4 regions of the Microbulbifer mixtoriginis genome follow, and region 2 is predicted to be linked to each of the others. Evidence: predicted binding sites of a transcription regulator. Region 2 holds the regulator's gene; each other region holds the start of a gene.

Evidence for each region. Region 2 encodes LexA, which represses DNA repair genes until DNA is damaged. Its sites were predicted from a motif close to ACTGTNTNTANANACAGT; they were not measured.
Region 1: ACJJI0_RS08880 (PA0069 family radical SAM protein) is a predicted target of LexA. The motif match lies at 1,929-1,946, and genes of this name have one in related genera.
Region 3: imuA (translesion DNA synthesis-associated protein ImuA) is a predicted target of LexA. The motif match lies at 1,394-1,411, and genes of this name have one in related genera.
Region 4: ACJJI0_RS07655 (YebG family protein) is a predicted target of LexA. The motif match lies at 1,521-1,538, and genes of this name have one in related genera.

What each region holds. Positions count from the first base shown of each region.
Region 1 is NZ_CP174285.1:2,004,321-2,008,513, forward strand. Features, by position in the region: gene ACJJI0_RS08870 (hypothetical protein) at 1-423, shown strand, start outside; gene ACJJI0_RS08875 (epoxide hydrolase family protein) at 682-1,830, opposite strand; gene ACJJI0_RS08880 (PA0069 family radical SAM protein) at 1,959-3,047, shown strand; gene ACJJI0_RS08885 (GIY-YIG nuclease family protein) at 3,108-3,386, shown strand; gene tmpT (thiopurine S-methyltransferase) at 3,418-4,056, opposite strand.
Region 2 is NZ_CP174285.1:673,943-678,135, reverse strand. Features, by position in the region: gene ACJJI0_RS02940 (TetR/AcrR family transcriptional regulator) at 1-38, opposite strand, end outside; gene ACJJI0_RS02935 (LOG family protein) at 432-1,070, opposite strand; gene lexA (transcriptional repressor LexA) at 1,235-1,840, shown strand; gene ACJJI0_RS02925 (hypothetical protein) at 1,927-2,181, opposite strand; gene ACJJI0_RS02920 (DUF6586 family protein) at 2,285-2,773, opposite strand; gene topA (type I DNA topoisomerase) at 2,774-4,193, opposite strand, start outside.
Region 3 is NZ_CP174285.1:4,802,515-4,806,707, reverse strand. Features, by position in the region: gene ACJJI0_RS21045 (BaiN/RdsA family NAD(P)/FAD-dependent oxidoreductase) at 1-659, opposite strand, end outside; gene dcd (dCTP deaminase) at 688-1,257, opposite strand; gene imuA (translesion DNA synthesis-associated protein ImuA) at 1,462-2,169, shown strand; gene ACJJI0_RS21030 (Y-family DNA polymerase) at 2,191-3,366, shown strand; gene ACJJI0_RS21025 (serine hydrolase) at 3,577-4,193, shown strand, end outside.
Region 4 is NZ_CP174285.1:1,760,409-1,764,601, forward strand. Features, by position in the region: gene ACJJI0_RS07645 (DUF924 family protein) at 30-635, shown strand; gene ACJJI0_RS07650 (LysE family translocator) at 635-1,252, shown strand; gene ACJJI0_RS07655 (YebG family protein) at 1,596-1,892, shown strand; gene ACJJI0_RS07660 (MAPEG family protein) at 2,063-2,458, opposite strand; gene ACJJI0_RS07665 (amidohydrolase family protein) at 2,626-3,927, opposite strand; gene ACJJI0_RS07670 (amidohydrolase) at 3,924-4,193, opposite strand, start outside.

The sequences.
Region 1 (4,193 bases), 1.3 Mb from region 2:
TTGTATCAAGTGATTTCTGGCCCAGAAGGATTCAAGCGCGACTGGAAAAAACAATTATCGCTATTCACACCTTACGCTAAAGTCATTCGAACCTCTTTAGATGGTGAAGGTAATCCCCAGGCGCTGGTCATGAATATCCAGGATTACCCTGAAAATTTTCAGAGGGTGGTTGGAGATGCCGCTTTTTATGAGGTAGAAATTCACAATATTATTGAGTCTTTCGGCAATATCGCTCACGCATTCAGTAGTTACGAAGCCTGGAGAGATAGTGATAAAACCCAGTTTATCAAGCGGGGGATAAACAGCATTCAGCTTTATCACGATGGGCGTTCATGGAAAATAGTCAATATGATTTGGGATGATGAGCGACCCGGACTAACCATGCCACCTAAATATAACCCCGAGACCGAAAGTGTCTCGTAATCCCAAATTGGCCCCAGAATAATTGATATCTCGGCAATTAGATTCATTAAGCTCAATAAAACCCTTTCGTATTGGAAACTGAGGAAATAATCTGTAGCCAATTAGTAGAGAAACTCTACCAATTTTTGATATGACCAAGTGATGCCAGTTTCTGTCTGCGTAACACTGAGGCTCTTATCAATGGATGAGAACTTTATGGGGGGCCGGCTCTCGCCTTGAAGGGTGAGGGCTATCTTAATGGGGAGAAGTTACCAGCTTCTACTGCAAGCTTCTCTTCCAGGCCCTTATTTCCTCGACATATAATTCGGGCTGTTCAAAAGCCGAAAAGTGCCCTCCCCGTTTCAAATGATTCCAATAACAAATGTTCTTATAACGCCCCTCAGCCCAAGAACGGGGTATTCTTACCATCTCCCCAGGATAAATACTGACTCCAGTAGGCAATTGCACTACCTTTTCCTGATCGGGGCCATAGGGGGCATCGAAGCTTTCCCAAAATAGTCGCGCAGAAGAGGCCGCTGTATTTGTCAGCCAATAAAGCATGATATTGTCTAGTAATTCATTCCTGGTAAAAATACTCTCCAAAGTTCCCTGGCAATTGCTCCATAAATGAAACTTCTCTAATATCCAGGCAGCCTGTCCTATGGGAGAATCCGCAAGACTATACCCCAGTGTTTGAGGGCGGGTACTCTGTTCCTTGGCAAAACCGGAATCCCAACAATTGAAGAATCGTATTCCAGCCAGAGCCTCCTTCTCTTCCTCGCTGGGCCACTGCAAGGCTTCAGCGGTTGGCTCTTCCTTGGGATTATTGATATGAATAGCCCTGCACGCGCCCAGATTCTGTATGCCAATTTCAGTGGTCACCGACCGGCCCCAATCTCCCCCTTGAGCCAAGTACGATTGATACCCTAGGCGATGCATTAGGGTATCCCAGGCAGCGGCAATTCTTGGGATACCCCACCCCGTCGTTGCAGGCTTACCCGAAAAAGCGAAACCAGGGAGCGATGGGCATACCACATGGAAAGCCTCCTCAGCACTCCCCCCATATTGAGTCGGCTCAGTCAGGGGCCCTATCACTTTGAGAAATTCCACAAAAGAACTGGGCCAACCATGGGTTATTACGATTGGCGTGGCGCTTCTATGACTGCTTTTGACATGAATTAGATGAATTTCCAGGCCGTGAATGCTTGTTATGAACTGGTCATATTGATTCAGCCTCTGCTGAGTGGAATACCAGTCATAGTCATTTAGCCAATAATCACAGAAATCCTTAAGATAATTCAAAGGGATTCCCTGCGCCCATCCATCTACGGTTTCTGCCTCAGGCCAACGTGCCTCCCGTATCCTTCGGTGCATATCAGCCAGCTGAGATTCTTGTATATCAATCCTGAAAGGTTGGACCTGAGCCATTCGTAGATTCCATCTCCTAAGTGAGCTGACTAAGTAGCCGCGGATAGACAATTACAAAGATTGATTGGCTATTGCTTTGTACTGAACCAAAACCGTAAACTGTACAAACATACAGCACCCTAGTTCCGATGAAAAAAATAGAATCAAACAATCCTCAGCCCTTACATAAAGGGCGCGGAGCCGCCAGTAATATCACTGGTCGTTTTGCCGAGCACATCAGTACACGGGAAAGCGATGGTTGGCAAACCGAGGCTGAGCCTCTGGAGCGACTACTGACTACCGCCATTGAAGAGAAGGCCAAGTCGATTATCGCCACCAATCAATCGCCCGACATCCCCTTTACTCAGTCTATCAATCCTTACCGTGGCTGTGAGCATGGTTGTGTCTATTGCTACGCGAGACCAGCTCATGCCTATATGGATCTTTCCCCAGGGCTCGACTTCGAAAGCAAGATCTTTTTTAAGGCTAACGCGCCCGTATTGTTGGAGCAGACGCTGCGCAAACCAAGCTACACCTGTAGTCCCATAGCACTAGGCGCGAATACAGACCCATATCAGCCTCTGGAGAAAGAGAAAGGCATAACCCAGGCATTGCTAACAGTAATGCAGCAGTTTCGACAACCGGTCACCATTGTCACCAAGAGCCAGCTGATTTTACGGGATCTTCCCATCTTGGCTGAGATGGCACAGGACAACCTTGCTCAGGTGGCAATTAGTGTGACTACTCTGGAGAGGGATTTAAAAAGGAAATTGGAACCCCGCACAGCGGGGCCTTCTGCCCGCCTGCGTACTATCGAACAATTGAGCAAGGCTGGGATACCCACGGCCGTACTTGCAGCTCCAATGATCCCCGCACTTAATGACTGTGAGCTGGAAGCTATTTTGAAGTCCGGGCGGGATTCAGGTGCCGAGAGGGCGGCCTATATCCTCCTGCGGCTACCCCATGAGGTGGCGCCACTTTTCCGTGAGTGGCTATCACTACATTACCCACAAAGGGCCGACCATGTAATGAGTCTGATACAACAGAGCCGCGGTGGGCGGGACTATCAAAGTGACTTTTCCCAACGCAGAACCGGTACAGGGGTTTTCGCTCAGTTACTGCGGCAGCGGTTTATTGTCGCCATTAGGAAATTGGGGTTAAATCACCGGCGCCTATCCTTGGATAGCAGCCAATTTAATGCACCACCCCTAGCCGGCGAGCAGCAGTCTCTTTTTTAACTGAGCTATGCGTTTTAACCTACAAGAAACTGAGAAAAACCCCTTGCGGACAAGATTTTAATGGATGCCTGGTTTTTGTATTTAATCCGCACTTCCAGCGGTACCCTCTATACGGGAATAACTAAAGATATTCAACGACGCTTTGCCGAGCACTGTGGTGGCGGGGCCAAAGCGGCCAAGGCCCTTCGCGGTAAAGGGCCTCTCACACTTGAATATCAGGTAAAAACTCAGGATAAATCTTCTGCACTGAAATTGGAAATCGCCATCAAGAGGTGGCCCAAGCATAAAAAAGAAGCGCTTATTGCCGGCACAATGGCATTGCCTGATTTACCCAGCTAACCATCATTGTGCCCTCGCGAGCCCTAAGCGACTAGCGCCTGGTAAGCAGCCAAGCCACCTCCCTCGCTGGCACTAGCCCTTTTAAGCCACCTGGCACATCCCTGGAGGCCAGCATCTTCAGGTGGTAATTCGCATTGTAACGCTCAAAAATCTCCTGAGAGCTGATGGAGAAGGGGGGACCCGCTAACTCAGACTGCTCATACTCAAAAGATATCAGTAACTGAGGGGCCACTTTTGTCATCGCCATCAGGTGCTGGGCATACACTGGGCGAATGTCTTGTGGCAACGCCACCAATGCGGCACGATCATAGATACCATCAACTTCCTGTAGTATTTCCTTATCCAGGTCGAAAATATCCCCTACATAAATATCAATATTACTGGCCTTATAGCGCTTAAGGTTGGCAATTTGCTCGACTTCTGGGGTTATATCCATCTCTTGAAATAGTTGCTCTACCGCCATTTCACTCAGCTCGGCACCGACGACTCGATAACCTCCAGAGAGCAACCAGGCGATATCACGGGTTTTGCCACATAGTGGAACAAATACCCTATCGCCTTTAGAGAGAGAAAGCTGTGAAAAGAACTCCGACAGTAAGGAATTTCCAGAGGCTTCGTGGAAAGCTATATTATTTTTCTTCCACTTCTCATGCCAATATGTCGCTTCCATGTTGCACCCCCATGTGCATTCTAACGGTTATTTCTGATAACTCTGACGGATAATTCAGAGATCCTTCACACTCACTAAACCTAATATAAAAGGTATTCCAGTTCAGACTCTGCTTCAGGACCGGAAGCCTCGGGCTC
Region 2 (4,193 bases):
GCATCCAAGATGCGGTTAACGGTATCCATCTGGCTCATAGATATCAAACCACCATTTAAAACAGCTGTTTAATTTCGGCCAGAGTAACACACTCCCAGCTCGCTGGCGGCTTATTGCACATACAGAAAGAACGGTTGTAGGGGGAAGTCCAACCTGGCGAATCCCCATAGGCAAAATTGGTTTGGTAAATTGGCAGGATAAGATGTAATTACCGAAGCGACTGACCACTACCTCTTCCCATAGGCCTTAGTGCATTCCACTGCGTGGGAAGAAAGATAGGGGCGCTAACTACTATTTAGGGACGAGGCACAGCCGTAGGCTCTGTATTTGGCCTCTACTTCCTGTATTCCTGTTTTTTCTGCCTCCCCTACTCCTCGCCCTATCCGATTGTTAATTAATAAAGAAAGTAACCTAGACATCTCGAAAACTTTTTAATCCCTGGCTCGCATATATTTCATAATCAAATCTGCAGCCTCTTCTACTGCATCCACCACATGAAACAGGTCTAGATCAGCAGAGTCGATACAATTCCGTTCCAATACCGTATCTACCAGCCAATCGTACAGCCCTCCCCAATAACGCTTGCCCACCAAAACTATTGGGAATCGCCGTACTTTTTGAGTTTGTACTAATGTCAGCGCCTCAAATAATTCGTCCAGCGTGCCGTAGCCCCCGGGTAAACCCACAAAGCCCACGGCATGCTTCACAAACATAAATTTACGCACAAAGAAATAGCGAAAATTCAAACTGATATCTTGGTAAGGATTGGCTGCCTGCTCAAAAGGCAGCTCGATATTTAATCCGATTGAAGTACCAGGCTGCTCAAAAGCCCCACGATTACACGCCTCCATCAGACCCGGCCCGCCACCGGTCATCACAGGTATCCCCTCTGCTGCTAAAAGCTCCCCAAGCTTCACCCCTTGCTGATATTCCTGGCTATCTTCAGTGAAACGCGCACCGCCAAAAACTGTTACCGCCCCGTTAAGCGCAACCAAACGCTCAATTCCATCAACCAACTCAGATTGAATGCGCAGAACTCTCCAGGCTTCAGCCATTTTCGCATCAAGCATTATTGTTCTCCCTTGCTGTCAGTTCTTTCAACTTTTCTTTTCATTCCTTGTTTTCTTAAACAATGTAGCAGCTGGACTGCAGGCAGGTGCTCAGTTTGCGAGATCCTTAAATCTGTATATAATCCCAGCAACTGTATAAAAATACAGAAACGCTAGGTAAATCTATGACCAATCTCACAGCACGCCAGACTCAAGTATTAGAGCTGATAAAAGCCTACCTGGACGACACAGGTTACCCTCCCACCCGCGCAGAAATCGCCCAAGAGCTGGGCTTTCGCTCGCCCAACGCTGCAGAGGAACACCTCAAAGCACTGGCACGAAAAGGAGCCATTGAGATGGTTGCCGGTGCCTCCCGAGGTATTCGAATTCCCGACCACCAATCGGGACTTCCCATCGTGGGGCGTGTCGCCGCAGGCAACCCTATTCTGGCAGCCGAGCATATTGAGGATTATTGCGACCTGCCCGCCAGTTTCTTCCACCCACCGGCAGATTATTTATTGCGGGTACACGGCATGAGTATGCGAAATGCCGGCATTCTCGACGGGGACCTTCTGGCAGTACAGAAGACCGAACAAATCAGAAACGGGCAGATTGTGGTTGCGCGGATTGATGATGAAGTAACCGTTAAGCGCTTCCGCCGTAAAGGTAATCAGGCAACGGTACAACTCCTGCCTGAAAACGAAGACTTTGATACCATCCAAGTAGATATGCGGGATAAGAACTTTGTAATCGAAGGATTAGCGGTGGGCGTTATTCGCCAAACTCCGTGAGACTAAAAGATTTACCGCCAATCAAATACAACAACAGCGGCTTCTAGCCGCTGTTGTTTCACTTAATTTTTCGCCTTTACCATAGATTAGTGAATCGTATGGTTAACCGGCATCGACTCTTCCTCTTCAAAGTAACCTGGCTCCAGGTCATCGAGATTTTGCACGGCTTCTATACCCGCCTCTAACATGGCCCGGGCTACCGCTACCTTGTGCTTTCGCAAAAATTGGAGACTCTCGGCTGAGAAACGAATACTCACCAGAGGGTCCTCCTCATGGCCGGCACGGCGCAGAGCCACATCGCCATTGGCCAACTCGATAATCTCAAAAGTTTCGGAGGACATTTGCTTTCCCTTCACTGCACATCAGTTTGCGCCCAGTGTACCACAGGCAATTTAGAAGTTTCAGTGGGCGCAAAAAGATGAATAGAAAGGTAGCGGAGCCCTCTTAGCACTCCTCGAGATTGGCACGCTGTCTAAGTATCAGCTCACTGAGAGCTTTGTGCCATTTAAGCAGCACCTCGAAAGAAAGCTCAATTGGTACTGGTCCGGCGATATTGTGGGTCGGAATAAGGTTGCCAGCTTGCCCCTTTTCCTCCGCTAATGTAGGCAGCCTTAAGAGCTGGTTCCACGCGCGTAATAATTCGCTAAGCCAACTCCCTGGCTCTGAGAGCAATAACTGCAGTTCACTTACTTCAAGGCTCGCTCTCCCCTGGCTGTGTAGGCTATCAAAAATAACCTGTACAGACTCCGGCTCAAAACCCAATTGCAGCTGGTGTGACAGTTCAGCCAGGAAAGCCTGATAGGCTTTCCACAGCTGCAACAAAGCACCTTCTTCCAGGGCCATTCGCTGAATAGTAGAGTCATAACTACTTGTGGCCAGCAGCTGACTCTTACGCAATGCCGAAGTGACTAGGCCGGTATAGGGGTTACTCATTTACTTTTTTGCCGCCGCTTTCTTAGCTGCCGGCTTTTTCTTGGCCGCCGCTTCGACTTTCCAGGAGCCATCCCGGTAAAAAGCCTTCCAACCCGTGGCCTTTCCATCCTCCTCAGACTGAACATACTGCTCTTGGGTCTTACGGCTGAAGCGAACTACCGTATCGCGCCCCTGATCATCCTGTGAGGGAGCCGAGAACAAGAAACTGTACTTAGGGTCAATCTCACTTTGGTGAGGCAGTAGCTCTTTTATCAGCGGGGCACGGGTCTCACGGTTTTTCGGAAACTGGCTGGCGGCCAGGAATAATCCGGAGGCACCATCGCGGAGAATGTAATGATCCTCAACCTTCAGGCAAGCCAACTCCGGCATAGGAACCGGATCCATTTTGGGTGGCGCCGGCTGGCCATTTTTCAACAGCTTGCGGGTGTTCTTACAGGCTTCGTTAGTACAGCCAAAGTATTTACCAAAACGGCCTGACTTCAGCTGCATGTCGCTACCGCACTTGTCACACTCAATAATCGGACCGTCGTAGCCCTTGATTTTGAACGTGCCCTGCTCTACCTCGTAACCATTACAGTCTGGGTTATTTCCGCAGATATGTAGCTTTCTCTGCTCATCAAGCAGATAACTATCCATCGCCGTGCCGCACTTAGGACAGCGGCGTTTCTCCCGCAGCTGGCGGGTTTCGGCATCTTCATCCTTATCCGCGTCCACGGCCTCATCGCCTGAGACCAGATTCATCGTGTTGGTGCAACGCTCCTTAGGAGGAAGCGCGTAACCGGAGCAACCAAGGAATACACCGGTAGAACCTGTGCGGATCTGCATATGGCGACCGCACTTACTGCACTCGATATCAGTATCTGTCGGCGTGTTGCGCCGCATACCCGCATCACTGGACTGAGCTTTTTCCAACCGAGAAGAGAAATCCTGATAAAACTCGTCGAGTAACTGCTTCCAACCTTTATCGCCATCGGCAACCGCATCCAGAGATTCCTCCAGGCTTGCGGTAAAACCGTAGTCCATCAGATTTTTAAAACTTTCGCTGAGGCGGTCGGTGACAATATCACCCATTTTTTCCGCATAAAAACGGCGGTTCTCAAGCCGCACATAGCCCCGATCCTGAATTGTGGAAATAATAGAGGCATAGGTTGAGGGCCGGCCAATACCACGCTTTTCCAGCTCTTTCACCAGAGCGGCTTCGCTAAAACGAGCCGGAGGCTTGGTGAAATGTTGTTTCGGGTCCAGCTGCTGCAGAGACAGCTTATCGCCAACCTGAACATCAGGCAGCAGCAGATCTTCATCTTTCTTGCCCGCAGGAGGGGCAACTTTGAGAAAGCCATCAAAACGAATCACCCTGCCGCGAGCACGCAACTCAAAGTCACCGGCACTCACCACAATTGAGGTCGAAGTGTATTTTGCT
Region 3 (4,193 bases), 800 kb from region 2:
GAGCTGCCCGGTAGGCTATCCTGCCGCTCCAACTGGCGCTTGTGCTGGGTAAAGGGTACCAAGGCCGCACGAGTGGGGATGATATTGAGCCCAAACTGCCGAGCGATATCATAGCCAAAGCCCGTAGCCCCCATGGTGGGTATCGACATTCCACCAGTAGCCACGACTAGGGACTCACAGTGAACTGTCCCCAGACTGCTTTCAACACGATAACCACCCTGCCCCGACTCTATTGAGGATATGGCACAACGGGTGCGAACCTGAGCTTTGGCTGCACGGCACTCCGCCAATAACAGGTCGAGAATATCCTTGGACTTGTTGTCGCAAAACAACTGGCCCAGTGTTTTCTCATGGTAGGAAACCCCATGCTTTTCCACCAATGCAATAAAGTCCCACTGGCTATAGCGCGCCAGGGCAGACTTACAAAAATGGGGATTGCGGCTGTAGAAATTTTCCGCACTGGTGTAGAGGTTGGTGAAATTACAGCGGCCGCCGCCGGACATCAGGATCTTCTTGCCAACTTTATTGGCATGATCCAATACCAGCACACTGCGGCCGCGCTGGCCGGCAGTGGCGGCGCACATTAAACCCGCTGCCCCAGCGCCGATAATCAGTGCATCGACACTTTTGGGCAGCTGGCTATGGGATACATCACTCATGAATTAGGGCTGCGCAATCACCCAAGTATCAGGTACGAGGCAGGGTCACGCCGCGCTGCCCCTGGTACTTACCACCGCGATCCGCATAGGACACATCGCAGACTTCATCAGACTCGAAGAACAGCATCTGCGCGATACCTTCATTGGCGTAGATCTTCGCCGGCAGGTTGGTGGTATTTGAAAACTCAAGGGTCACATGCCCTTCCCACTCCGGCTCCAGCGGCGTTACATTGACGATTATGCCGCAACGCGCATAGGTGGATTTACCTAGGCAGATAGTCAATACAGAGCGCGGAATACGGAAATACTCCACGGTACGCGCCAGGGCAAAGGAGTTCGGCGGGATGATACAGTACTCCCCTTCCACATCGACAAAGCTGTTCTCATCGAAGGTCTTGGGGTCCACGGTAGCCGAATGCACGTTGGTAAAGATCTTAAACTCGCCAGCACAGCGCACATCGTAACCGTAACTCGAAGTACCGTAGGAGATGAGTCGCTCGCCATCATTGCCATGGCGCACCTGACCCGGCTCAAAAGGCTCAATCATGCCGTGCTGCTCAGCCATGCGGCGAATCCACTTATCGGACTTGATACTCACTCCGTCCCCCTAAAAGAATAATCAGTGCTCAACAAAAGAGGCGGAATCATAGCCGGTTTAGACTGTGCAAAAAAGTGCCAATCGACGCCTTTCGACCTTGTCGCTAACCAGCAACTACTGTATAAATTCACAGATAACTGTATACATATACAGATATCTAGCAAAATCCGATTGAAGATCGAGGCAGGGAAACGGGGAGGCAGCGTGAATACAGCCAAAAATCGCTTACAAAACAAATACTTAGAAAACCAAGCCAAGCCCACCATCCAACAGCGGCGCTTTCGAGGGAGAGAGGCCTCCCAGGCAGCCAATGAACCTCAGAACCCAGGCGCTACTACCGGTTTTGCTAGCTTGGACGCCTTACTCAAAGACCACGGCTGGCCGCGCGGGGCTACTACTGAATTACTTGTCGGCCAGTCAAGTGCCAACGCATTGAGCCTCCTACTCCGTATGCTCGCTGAACTGACCCAAAAGGGAGAGATGGTGATTCTCATCAAACCCCCATTTACTCCCTGCGCCACAGAGCTTACCCAGTATGACGTCAAGCTGGAGCACTTGTTATTAGTCCATCCCCGCGACAAGCGAGACTGCCTCTGGGCCATAGAGCAATCCCTACAATCTGGCGGCTGTAGCGCAGTCTTGAGCTGGCAGGGTGAACAGGCGATAAGTTATCGAGAGCTGCAGCGCCTGCAACAATCCGCCGAAGCAAGCGGCTGCCTGCACTTCCACTTCCGCCCCCAGTCAGAAGCCCCCCAGCCCTCGCCTGCCACGCTACGGCTACAGCTGCATAGCAAGCCAGAACAGCTTGCCCTCAGACTACTGAAACAAGTGGGCGGCCCTAGTGGTCAACACCTTCAGCTAAACCTCCTGCAACACAGCACATCAAAATGGCATCATCAAGCCCTGCACTAAGCGGCATCTAAGGGACTCTCCATGCTCTGGCTTTGTATCCAGTTTCCCAAACTTCCCCTGGAGGCGCTCACCCGAGCTCAGACGCCGGAAGAGAAAAACCAGCCACTGGCGATAGTGGAAAAGCAAATCATAGTGGAGGCAAATAAAGCCGCCTTCGGGTGTGGAGTCATTTCTGGTTTGAGCTCTGCCACCGCTCTTAATCTATGCCCAGATCTCCAGATACTTTCTCGCGACAGGGGTAGGGAGCAGTGGCAATTGGAAGAGCTGGCACTATGGGGAGGCAGCTTCACGCCTATGGTTTTTGCTAAGGCTATAAATCCTGAGCAAGGTAACAAATACCCTCAACTGTACATTGAACTGAATAGCTGCTTAGGAACTTATGGCGGGCTCAGACCACTATTCAATCAAATACAGCTGGAAATCAGGCAAATGGGTATTAGCCATAGCCTAGGGCTTGGCCCCAACCCCAGTGCAGCGTTGCTGCTTAGCCAGATACCTACGCACAGTCAGTGGCTTCAGCAAACCCAGACACTACCCACCTCTACGCAATGGAAACAGTGGATCAACGATACTCCCTGCAAATTACTAGAGTGCGATAGTCAAACTATACAAAAACTATATTTCCTTGGGTTCAAGCAAATAGGTCAATTACTGGCAGCACCTGTATCGGAAATCGAAATGTACTTTGGCCGTGCTTTTATTGGTTACTTGACTTTCCTCAGTGGCAGCCCAAAAGAACCAGCTGCCTGTTATCATCCACCAGATACCTTAAACTTTAAGGTCTTACCTCTACAAACACTGAATAATAGTGAACAACTGTTATTTTTCTGCAATTTACTGCTTCGAGAACTCTACCAGCTACTGCAGCACCGTAAACTTTCTACACGGCTCTTGCACTGGCAAATCAAAGATAAAAAAAGATCCATCAGTATTTATACTTATGCCCCATCTTCGGCTCTAGAAACACAAGAATTATCAGCACATATAAAACTCCAGTTTGAAAAAAAACTTTTTTTCCAAACGATGCAAAATTTACATCTATATTTATATCAACTACCCTCGAAAAGTCTAACTGATCAAGGAGGCAAGCCCCCTATCGCTAAGCATTCAAACAGAGAAAATGAATCTCAAAGACTCATGAAAAAACTAACAAGCCGCCTCGGACATCATGCACTATCTCATATTACATCGAAGTAAAGTATGATATATACCCCAACTTTAAATGTATAAAATTTTGTAGATATTTAGACTGTAGACAACTATCATTTTCTTTGGCACAAACACTCCCTTAGCAACATGCCACATCCTAGTGAACAATAAGAGTGCGATGCGCACCATCCACCATGAAAAATCAACAGTCAATTATAAAACAAATATTTCTCAAGGCCTCTATTCTTTTTTCACCACATGATCCAGACCAAAACTGAAAACGGCATAATAAGAAAAGCCCTAAAACCTCTACTAACCCTAATCTTCGCAACGTCCTTATCCATCCCTAATGACACCCCCCTCAGGAACATAGACGCAATTACGGACTGCCAAAAACTCTCTCAAAAAGTTCTCTTTGCCGCACATAACAACCAAATAAAAACAGTGAGCATCTCTGCCAATATTAATGGGCAGACCTGTGAAATCCAGTCACCAGACATAAGCAATCAGACACGCCTTCAAACCGCCTCATGTGTAAAGCCACTAGCGGCCACCACCATACTCCACACACTGGAAAGCCACTCAGACAGATTCACAGAGAATCAAAAACGATCAATAAAACTGCTGCTCAGCCACAATGCAGGTGTGGCGCCATTTACCAAAAATATCCCAGAAAGCTTCCAAACTAAAGCACTAGCAAACAAAGCATCCAGAGCAGAGCTCATCTCTAGGTACGCCCCTCAAATAAACCCAAAGCAACCGCCCCAATACTCAAACTTAGGATATATCTTTGCGGCCAACCTATTAGAGAGAAACTTACCGCTTAGCTTTGAAAGCTATTTAGACCAAACACTAAATACAGCCGGATTGAGCGA
Region 4 (4,193 bases), 1.1 Mb from region 2:
TCGGCCTGTAACCATTGGGGAGCTCGTAGATGACCGGTATTAAGGAAATACTGATCTTTTGGTTTGGTGATCCCGCTTTAAATTACCGCCCTACACCTGAGCGGCAGAAGCGGTGGTTTTCGGCAGACCCAAAGCTGGACAAGCAAATGGCTGAAGACTTTACCGAAATCACCAATATGGCCCTTGAGGGAGAGCTGGATCACTGGCGCCAAAGTCTGGAGGGCGAACTGGCCCTGTTGCTGTTATGCGATCAATTCGCCCGCAATATCCACCGCGGTAACCCTCTGGCCTTTGAGGGGGACCCACTGGCTCTCGATATCACCGAGTCGATTCTACAGAGGGCAGATGAGCAAAAACTTGGGCTGTTTCAGCAGATTTTTGTCGGCATGCCACTTGAGCACAGTGAAAACTCCGCTATCCAACAGCGCTCCGTGGCATACTTCGCCCAGTTGCAGAAGCAGTACGGGGATGATGAGTCCATCGCCCCTTATCTCGCCACCCACTATCGATACGCCCTGGCCCACCAGGCGATTATCGAGCAGTTTGGCCGCTATCCGCATCGCAATGCGGCCTTAGGCCGCAATTCCACTGAAGAAGAAAAGCACTGGCTGGCACAAGGGGGCGGCTTTAAATAATGGATTTACTCGGATGGTTATCACTTGCAGGTATCTGTGCCCTAGGCGCAATGTCACCAGGCCCTAGCCTGCTTATCGTAATGCGCTGTTCCGCCTCCGGTCTTCGGCAGGGCCTCGCCAGCGCCATTGCGCACGGCGCCGGCGTTGCCGTTTACGCTGCGCTGACAGCCTTTGGCCTCGCAGTACTGATTACCAGCTCTCCACTACTATTCAGTATTCTGCAATGGGCCGGTGCAGCCATGTTGGTATACCTGGGCTGGAAGGCCTTCCGAGCCCCGGCTCCCGGCTCAGGAACGACCCAGTTGGAAGCCCCCCACATGAGTGTTCGCCGCTCGATCGTACAAGGTTTCGGGGTGGCCTTCTTTAATCCCAAGATCGCGGTATTCTTTACTGCCCTATTCAGCCAGTTCGTATCTGAGCAGCAGGCTCTCACAACCAAGCTCGGAATGGCTGCCATGGTTTCAGGAGTCGATACACTATGGTATTGCATCGTTGCCCTGGCAGTTCATGCCAGCCGCAAACGTCAACTGGTTAGCAAGCACCTCGGCCACCGCATCCAGCAGCTGTTTGGTCTGCTCCTGATTGGCTTGGCCGCACGTTTGGTATTCACTATTTAGTGGGTAGGACCTAAGCACCATCTCCGTACAGACGTGCCAAAATCGAAACTTTCCCCCGTAAGAATGATAATTAGGCACTCCAAAAAAACAGGCCCGCAAACGGGCCTGCACAGTGCGGAGGTTGCAGCCTGGATGCCTGGGGGGAGTACATCCGGCTGCAGTGGCGCATTATGACAGTTACGACAGCTTCCTAAAGACGAATTATCGCAATAGCAACTCTCTTGAGCACAACGAAACAGCCGCCATTTCAGTTCCAACCACCATTGACACTGAATATTTATACAGTTACCGTATAGCCATACAAGCAAACTGGAATGTCTTAAAGGCAATTGGGAGGCATATCATGGCCGTAGTAGCTGTTTGGAAATGCGATCGAGACGGAGCAATGTTCGACAACAAAAAAGATGCTGAAGAACACGATAAGATGCTGGAGCTTGCAGCCAACATTACCACGCTCATTGAGCGCAGTATTGAAGGTATTGATGAGCAGGTGAGCGAAGAGATCGGCCTGTTGCTGGCCAAGCGTCGCGATGCCCTGGCCAAAGCCTGCAAAGGCAAACCAGAAGTTCTGTTGGAAGAAGATGAGAGCGGTGAAGAGTCCTCCGACGAGACCGTTACTCCCTTTGCTGCAAACCAGTAAAACTACCAGAAGAAATTTTCTTGTAGTAATTTAAAGTTTCATCCCTGTACTCTGCCCGGTTCAACCGGGCTTTTTTGCTGGGCTTCAGTATTTAGCTGAAGCCTCTCACCGCATAAAGATCGTTAATCGTTCCAGATCGCCTAAAAAATTCTTTACTGCTACAAACGCTTTTACAGAGACCTTATCGATATCACAATATTGATCACTGCGAGTATTAGTATCACCAGCCAACTGATTAATGTGCCCCAAAAGCGTCCGGCATGGGTACCTCCCTTACCCGCTGTCAGGCCATAAGCGTGGAAAATGCGGGATAGAAAAAAGGCGACTCCAAAGACATGCAACCACAGTGCAGATAAGCCCCCTAGCTCCGCAAGCAACAAGAGCAGTAATGCGATGGGGGTATATTCAACCGCATTCGCGTGCACGCGCACACGAATCTCATTATGACGATCCTCGCCAGTGCCAATGCCTACTCGCTTAGTGCGACGAAACTGAACGACCCGGCCTGCCAAGTAGATAATGAGGATTGCACAGAGGCTGGCATATAGCGCTGTAATATTTACCATGGCATTTTCCTTTTTCTTATTAATACGAGATGTAAATATATCCCTATCACCACACAGCCCACCACACCAATGCTAAACAAGTGGCTGGACCTTTTTGTTCATTTTTCGTCACACAAAAAAAGAGCGGGCTTTGCCCGCTCTTCATCTGCTCACAAACTAAGCACTAGTTAATTGCGATAGCCAAAGTCGTGCCCCTTGCTCGGCTTAAGATGACGATCGCGCAGGCGGGTTGAACGAGTAACCAAAGATTGGGGCTCTCCCTCAATCAGTACCTGTTCAGGGTAGCTGGTTACTTCCAGTGGATCACCGCTCCAAACTACAATATCAGCATCGGCACCTTTCTCCAGGGTACCGCCACTAAGGCTAAAGATATCTGCCACATTTGTACTGATAGACTTCAGAGCCTCCTCGTAGGACAACCCGTGGGCAACAGCATTACCAGCAGACTGACGTGAGAGGTATACATTGTGAGTAGAAGCGTAGTCGGGACCACTAATGGCAACTTTCACACCAGCTTTGGTTAACAAAGCAGCATTATCCAGGCGGGCGCCAAGGCTGGAGAAAGAAATGGGCAGGTTGTTAATCGCATCAATCACGACAGGCACCTGAGCTTGGGCCAGCTGCTCCGCCACTATCCAACCTTCAGCCGCCCCCAGCAGCACCAGCTTTACATTGTAAGTCTTAGCCAACTCAATAGCCGCAAGGATATCGCTGGCACGATTAGCTGTAATTAATAGCGGTTCCGTTCCATTAATCACCGGCTGTAAGGCCTCGAGATCCGCAAGACTATAATTCAGCTCTCGCCACTCTCCCAGACGAATCGCTGCACGATTGTCCCGGTACTCCTTAGCCTCATTCAAGGCATTCTCAATTTTTGCATAGGCGTTTGCACGGCTACCACCGGCCAGTTGAGCACCGGCCTCACCCAAATAAGCCTTCTGGGCAACATCTTCCGCCTCGACACTATCGAACTCACCATTGAGTTTGATAGCAAAGCCGCGTCCGGCAAACACTCTCTGGGCCTCTACCGCAGCGCTATCCCAAGTACTGATAGCTGGAAACACCACGGCGCTGGTAACACCACCAGCCCGGTTAAAAGGGATCAATGTAGATTTGGGGTTGTATGCGGGTACAGGATTGAAGGCGCTGCCGATACTCTCACCAGTTACCGCATGGTCGTTGGTGCCACTGGCTGCGCTGATCTCCACCAGCCCCAATTCAGAAATGGGTGCAATAACTCCAGGAGTCACCACCTTGCCTTTCGCATCAATTACCCGATCGGCAGACATATTCAGCGAGGGAGCCACCTGCTCCACTTTACCGTCCACTACCAGCACATCGGCAGATTCCAGTGTGCCCATATCAGCTAGGGTGTGTACCTTGCCGCCCTTTATCAGGATACTTTGCGCCTGAGCCCCTGCTGTCAAAACCCCCAGGGCCAGCGCATAGAATACAGCTATTTTTTTCACAGTCGCTCTCCCTCTGCATTGAGAATACCAAGCTCAAAATCACTGCGCGGTTGGCGCTTTTTATCGGAGCGATCGTACATCAACTCCCCATCGATAAAGACCTGATCAACATGGGTATAAACACTGAACGGGTTGCCAGACCAAATAACAACATCGGCCATCTTACCCTTCTCGAGGCTGCCGGTTTGCTTATCGATACCCAGTGCCTTAGCGGGGTTCATGGTCATCCAGGTCACAGCATCCTTTGGCTGAATATCGAAACCAGC